2 regions of the Streptomyces sp. NPDC043908 genome follow, and region 2 is predicted to be linked to the other one. Evidence: riboswitches for the same ligand, from Rfam matches in the RefSeq annotation. Region 2 holds a riboswitch; the other holds the start of a gene.
What was found. Region 2 has a riboswitch for S-adenosylmethionine ahead of thrC (threonine synthase). Riboswitches for the same ligand answer to the same signal wherever they lie in the genome.
Positions count from the first base shown of each region.

Region 1: linked by a shared signal. The riboswitch ahead of AC069K_RS22070 (aminotransferase class V-fold PLP-dependent enzyme) and the one ahead of thrC (threonine synthase) in region 2 are both predicted to bind S-adenosylmethionine.

Region 1 is NZ_JBWKEI010000010.1:41,132-44,485, forward strand. It holds gene AC069K_RS22065 (Lrp/AsnC family transcriptional regulator) at 1-218, shown strand, start outside; gene AC069K_RS22070 (aminotransferase class V-fold PLP-dependent enzyme) at 619-2,025, opposite strand; SAM riboswitch class IV at 2,256-2,373, opposite strand; gene trpD (anthranilate phosphoribosyltransferase) at 2,462-3,354, opposite strand, start outside.
Region 2 is NZ_JBWKEI010000004.1:424,247-427,600, forward strand. It holds gene AC069K_RS12600 (alpha,alpha-trehalose-phosphate synthase (UDP-forming)) at 1-562, opposite strand, end outside; gene AC069K_RS12605 (glucosyl-3-phosphoglycerate synthase) at 639-1,586, opposite strand; SAM riboswitch class I at 1,775-1,902, shown strand; gene thrC (threonine synthase) at 1,896-3,248, shown strand; gene AC069K_RS12615 (MoaD/ThiS family protein) at 3,283-3,354, shown strand, end outside.

The DNA of each region.
Region 1 (3,354 bases), on a different contig from region 2:
TCGCGTCGCTGGAGAACGTCAGCGAGGTGTACTCGGTGACCGGCACCTACGACCTGATCGCGCTGGTCCGGGTGGCCCGCCACGACGACCTCGCGGACATCATCCCCGGCCGGATCAGCAAGATCCCCGGGGTCGAGGTGACGGACACGCACGTGGCGTTCCGGACGTACTCCCAGCACGACCTGGAGGCGGCGTTCGCGATCGGCCTCGACGCGTAGCCCTTGAGCGGGCGGCACAGCGGTCCGGGGTGCGTTCCTCAGGCGAACTCCGATGCGGGGCGCATGGGCAACCCCGGACGCGCTGTCGTCCGCGGGCCGTCTGTGGCCGCTCGCGCAGTTCCCCGCGCCCCTTCAGGGCCCGGACTTCGGCTGCGGGCCGGTGGGGCTTCTCGCGCAGTTCCCCGCGCCCCTCAAAGCGCCCCTTCGGGGCGCCCCGGGGATGCCGCGCAGCGGCATTTCAGGGGCGCGGGGAACTGCGCGAGCAACCGACCACGGCCCGCAGAAGACCGCAGGTTTCAGGGGCGCGGGGAACTGCGCGAGCAAGCCGGCACGGTCCGCAGGCGAACGAGGGGGTGGGGGCGCAGCCCCCGGAGGGGGCCGGGGCGTAGTCCCGGGGACGTTACTTCGCCGGGACGCAGCGGCCCCCCTCCACCCGGTACGCCCACTTCGCCCCCTCCCCCACCAACTCCCGCACCGCCCCCACGAACCGCTCCACATGCTCGTCCGGCGTCCCCGCCCCGAAGCTGACCCGGATCGCGTTCAGGGACCGCTGCCCCGGCTCCCCCTCCGGCGCCCCGCACTCCCCCTGCTCCTGCGGCTCCCCGCCGAGCAGCGTCCGTACCAGCGGGTGGGCGCAGAACAGGCCGTCCCGGACCCCGATCCCGTACTCCGCCGACAGCGCCGCCGCGAAGTGCGAGCTGTTCCAGCCGTCCACGACGAACGAGATCACCCCGACCCTCGGCGCGTCGTCGCCGAAGAGGGACAGCACCCGCACCTGCGGCACCGCCGCCAGCCCCTCCCGCACCTTCGCGATCAGGTGCCGCTCCCGCTCCACCAGAGCGTCGAAGCCCGCCTCCGTGAGCGCCTTGCAGGCGGACGCGATGGCGTACACCCCGATCACGTTCGGCGATCCGGCCTCGTGCCGGGCGGCCGTGGTGTGCCACTCGACGTCCACCCCGCCGTCCGCGCGCCGCGCGACCGTACGGGAAGCCCCGCCCCCAGCGAGGTACGGCTCGGCCTCCTGGAACCAGTCCGCGCGCCCGGCCAGCACCCCCGAGCCGAACGGCGCGTACAGCTTGTGCCCGGAGAAGGCGATCCAGTCGACGTCCGACTCCCGTACGGAGACGGGGTGGTGGGGCGCCAGCTGCGCCGCGTCCAGCACGATCCGCGCCCCGTGCGCGTGGGCAGCCGCCGTCAGCTCCCTCACCGGCCACAGCTCGCCCGTGACGTTGGAGGCGCCGGTGACGCAGACCAGCGCCGGGCCGTAGGGCTCGCGGTCGGCCAGCGCGCGCTCCAGGATCGCCACCGCCTGCTGCGGCGTGCGCGGCGCGTCGAGGTACGTGACCTGGGCGTCCCGCCACGGCAGCAGCGACGCGTGGTGCTCGGTCTCGAAGACGAAGACCTGGCAGTCGGCGGGGAGCACCCGGGCCAGCAGGTTCAGCGAGTCCGTCGTCGACCGGGTGAAGACCACCTGGTCGCCGGGGCGGCAGTCGAGGAACTCGGCCACCGTCGCCCGGCTGTTCTCGAACAGGTCGGTGGAGAGCTGCGAGAGGTAGCCGGCGCCCCGGTGCACGCTGCCGTAGTAGGGGGCGTACGCGGCCACGTCGTCCCACACCCGCTGGAGGGCGGGGGCGCTCGCGGCGTAGTCGAGGGCCGCGTACGTCACCTCGCCGCCAGTGACCAGCGGCACGGTGACGTCCCGGCCGAGCACCGGCAGCGGCCCCGCGCAGCAGGCCTCCTCGGCCGGGGACGGAACGGCGGCGGTGGAGACGGGGGCGGAGGTGGACGTGGACGCGTATGCGGACATGGCGGTATCTCCCGGCGGGACAAGCCGAATCGGCTGTGGAACCCCCGGGGCACGGCGGACCGACCGGCGGCGCCGGATGCACGGGGGGTGACCTCGACGTACGCGCGGAGGGCGTACGGAGGTGTACAGAAGAAGGGGCCGGAGGCCCTATCGCATTCGCTTGCTCACGAGACTGCTCCCTTGAGGACCAGGACCCCAGGGGCGCGCCACCCGGAGAACGGGTGCGCAGGGGTCCGCGCTTGCCGCCGACCTCGCTGCCTGCGGCCTGGTCTTCACCCGGGGCACCCCGCCACGGACGGAGGGTTGCCGGACAGCGGGCCGGGGCCGTAGTCGCTGTCACTCATGACCTTGGAAAGCATCCTGCCATACGTCGGCGTACGCGCAAGGCGCGGTCCGGCATCCGGACCGCGCCGTGCGTCACACCTTCGGGCGGCGGCTACGCGTTGCTGGCCGCCACCCACCGCTCCAGGGCCCGTCTGGCCGATCCGGAGTCCACCGACTCGGCCGCCCGGGCGATCCCGTCCCGGATCTGCTCCACCAGGGTGCCCGGGCCCGGGTCGAGCGCGACCAGCGCCGCCGCCGAGTTGAGCAGCACCGCGTCCCGTACCGGCCCGGTCTCCCCGGCCAGCAGCCGCCGGGCCACGTCCGCGTTGTACGAGGCGTCGGCCCCGCGCAGCGCCTCCACCGGCACCAGGTCGATGCCCACGTCCCTGGGGTCGAAGGCCTCCTCGCGCACGGCCCCGTCCCGTACCACCCAGACGCGGGAGGTCGCGGTGGTCGTCAACTCGTCCATGCCGTCGTCGCCCCGGAACACCAGCGCCGAGGAGCCGCGCTCGGCGAGGACCCCGGCCACGATCGGCGCCATCCGGGCGTCCGCGACGCCGGTCGCCTGGGACGTCACCCGGGCGGGGTTGGTGAGCGGGCCGAGGAAGTTGAAGGTGGTGCGGATGCCGAGTTCGCGCCGGGCCGCGGCGACGTACCGCAGGGCGGGGTGGAACTTCACCGCGAAGCAGAAGGTGACGCCCGCCTCCTCGGCGACCTGGACCACCTGCCGGGGCGTGAGGTCGAGGTTGACGCCGAGCTTCTCCAGGACGTCGGAGGCGCCGCTGGCGGAGGACGCGGCCCGGTTGCCGTGCTTGACGACCTTGGCGCCGGTGCCCGCGACCACGATGGCCGACATGGTGGAGATGTTGACGGTCTTCGCGCCGTCGCCGCCGGTGCCGACGATGTCGACGGTCCGGCCGGGCACCTCGATCAGGTTGGCGTGCTCGTACATCGCGCGGACCATGCCGGTGATCTCGGCGACGGTCTCGCCCTTGGCCCGCAGGG
Region 2 (3,354 bases):
CGTCGTCCGGGAGCATCCGGAAGTACTCGGGCGGCGCCCACGGGGTGTGCGAGAAGTGGCCGATGCGCAGGTCGGGGCGGAGTTCGCGGAGCATGCCGGGGACCAGCGCCAGGTGGTAGTCCTGGACGACCACGGCCGCCCCGTCCGCCGCCTCGTCCGCCAGCGCCTGCGCGAAGGCCCGGTTGTACGCCTCGTACGCACCCCACTGGCGCCGGAACTCCGCGTCGAAGGCGGGCTCCAGCGGTGTCTGGTAGAGCATGTGGTGGACGAACCACAGCACCGAGTTGGCGATGCCGTTGTAGGCGTCGGTGTGGACGGCCGCGTCGATGTCCAGCATCCGCACGCCCGGCTCGCCCACCCCGCGCCGCACCGCCTCCCGGTCGCCGTCGCCGAGCGCGGAGCACACCCACAGGGTGTCCGCCTCGGCGCCGATGGCGGAGAGACCCGAGACCAGGCCGCCGCCGCCGCGGCGGGGTGTGAGTGTTCCGTCGGGGTCGAGGGTGTACGAGACCGGGCCGCGGTTGGACGCGACGAGGATCTGGGCAGCACGCGCGGGGACCATGGAGACGAACCTAGCCCGAAGCGGAATGCCTCAAACGTGCGAACCGTGTCACGGACCCCCCGGCGGCCGCGCCCGCTCACGCCGCGCGGTGCACCGCGTACTCCGAGATCTCGCGCATCGGCGGGCGTTCCTCGGTGTCCACCGCGTAGGTGCGCGGGACGAAGCCCTCCTCGGCCCGTTCGAACTGCGTCAGCGACGGACGGACCAAGTGGGCCCGGGACAGGCGCAGTTGGGCCGTGCGGTAGATCGCCGCTGCCATCCGGCCGAGCGCCTGCCCGTCCTGGTGGCGGTGTCTGCGCACGCCCACGTCGACCTGGGCCAGCGCGTCGAGACCCACGGTGTGCAGCGCGTCGACGAGCAGCCCCAGCTCCACTCCGTAACCGACGGGGAAGGGCAGCCGCTCCAGCAGGGAGCGCCGGGCCGCGTACTCGCCGCCCAGCGGCTGGACGAACCCGGCCAGCTGCGGCCAGTGCAGATTGAGCAGCGGGCGGGCCACCAGTTCGGTGACGCGACCGCCCTGACCTGGGGAGTCTCCGAACGGGCGGTCGTACATCGCCTTGACGAGGTGCACGTCCGGGTCGGTCAGGAGCGGGCCGACGATGCCGGAGACGAAGCCGGGGTCGAACTCCTTCAGATCCGCGTCGATGAAGCAGACGATGTCACCCGTGGTGACCAGCAGGGAGCGCCACAGGACCTCGCCCTTGCCGGGCAGCGCCGGTATCCGGGGCAGGATCGCGTCCCGGTGGACCACGCGGGCGCCCGCGGCGGCCGCGACCTCGGCCGTGCGGTCGGTGGAGCCGGAGTCGACCACCACCAGCTCGTCGACGAGCGGCACGGCGGCGGTCATCAGCTCGCGGCGGATCGCGGTGACGATCTGCCCGACCGTGGCCTCCTCGTCCAGCGCGGGCAGGACCACGCTGACCGTGGTGCCGGTGCGGCGCTTGGCCGCCGTGATCGCGTCCAGCGGGCGGTCGGCCGCCGACCAGGAACGCCTGCTCAGCCAGCGTTCCACCTCTTCCAGCACGATCGGTGACCCCTCTGTGAGTGACGGCGCGCGGGACGGCGCGGGTGCCGCCTGTGATCCATCTCGCGGTTCGGACGACTATCTCAACCGTCCGGGCCTTCGGTTACAGTCTTGAACAACGCGGACGGCGCTCGCATGTCGGGGTCGTCGCGCGGACAAACGCCCGGGTCCTGGACCCGGTGCCACAGCGCTCATCCAGAGGGACTGAGGGAACGGCCCGTTGAAGTCCCGGCAACCCTCCTGCCGACCGCGAGGTCACGGTGGGGAAGGTGCCAATTCCGTCTCATGGCGAAATGCGCCATGGGGAAGATGAGGAGAAAGGGCCTCGCCATCATGGCTGTGCACACCGCCGACGTAGCTGCCACCCCTGTCGCCACCGCGGACGCCACCACCGCAGACGCCGCCACCTCCGTGGATCTCGGTCCCGCCGTCGCGCTTTCCTGCCGGGAATGCGGCGAGCGGTTCGACCTCGGCCCCGTCTTCGCCTGCGCCCTGTGTTTCGGGCCGCTCGAAGTCGCGTACGACCTTCCGACAGGTGACCCCGAGGCGCTCCGCAAGCGGATCGAAGCGGGCCCGGACAACATCTGGCGCTATGCGCCCCTGCTGCCCGTTCCGGCCAATGTGGCGGAAAAGCCCAACCTGAATCCGGGATTCACCAAGCTCGTCAAGGCCGACAACCTCGCCCGTGAGCTGGGCGTCACCGGCGGTCTCTACGTCAAGGACGACTCCGGCAACCCGACGCACTCCTTCAAGGACCGCGTCGTCGCCATCGCCGTCGAGGCCGCCCGCGCCTTCGGCTTCACCACGCTCTCCTGCTCCTCCACCGGCAACCTCGCGGGCGCGGTCGGCGCCGCCGCGGCCCGGGCGGGTCTGCGCTCCTGCGTCTTCATCCCGCACGACCTGGAGCAGGGCAAGGTCGTCATGGCCGCGGTGTACGGCGGCGAGCTGGTCGGCATCGAGGGCAACTACGACGACGTCAACCGCTTCTGCTCGGAGCTCATCGGCGACCCGCTCGGCGAGGGCTGGGGCTTCGTCAACGTGAACCTGCGCCCGTACTACGGCGAGGGCTCCAAGACGCTGGCGTACGAGATCTGCGAGCAGCTCGGCTGGCGGCTGCCCGACCAGCTCGTCGTCCCGATCGCCTCCGGCTCCCAGCTCACGAAGATCGACAAGGGGCTCCAGGAGCTGGTGAAGCTGGGGCTCGTCGAGGACCGGCCGTACAAGATCTTCGGCGCCCAGGCCGAGGGCTGCTCGCCGGTGTCGACCGCCTTCAAGGCGGGCCACGACGTGGTCCGCCCGCAGAAGCCGGACACCATCGCCAAGTCCCTCGCCATCGGCAACCCGGCGGACGGCCCCTACGTCCTGGACATCGCCCGGCGCACCGGGGGCGCGGTGGAGGACGTGAACGACGGGCAGATCGTGGACGCGATCAAGCTGCTGGCCCGGACCGAGGGCATCTTCGCCGAGACGGCGGGCGGCGTGACGGTCGGTGTCACCCGCAAGCTCATCGAGGAGGGGCTTCTCGACCCGTCCCTGACTACTGTCGTCCTCAACACGGGTGACGGCCTCAAGACCCTGGACGCGGTGGCGCCGACCACCGGCCCGACCGCGACCATCCGCCCGAGCCTGGACGCGTTCCGCGACGCCGGCCTGGCCGGCTGACCCACCAGCTCCCAGACGGAAGGCAGGAAGCCCCATGAGCGTCAACGTCCGCATCCCCACCATCCTCCGCACGTACACCGGCGGGCAGGCCGAGGTCGCGGCCGAG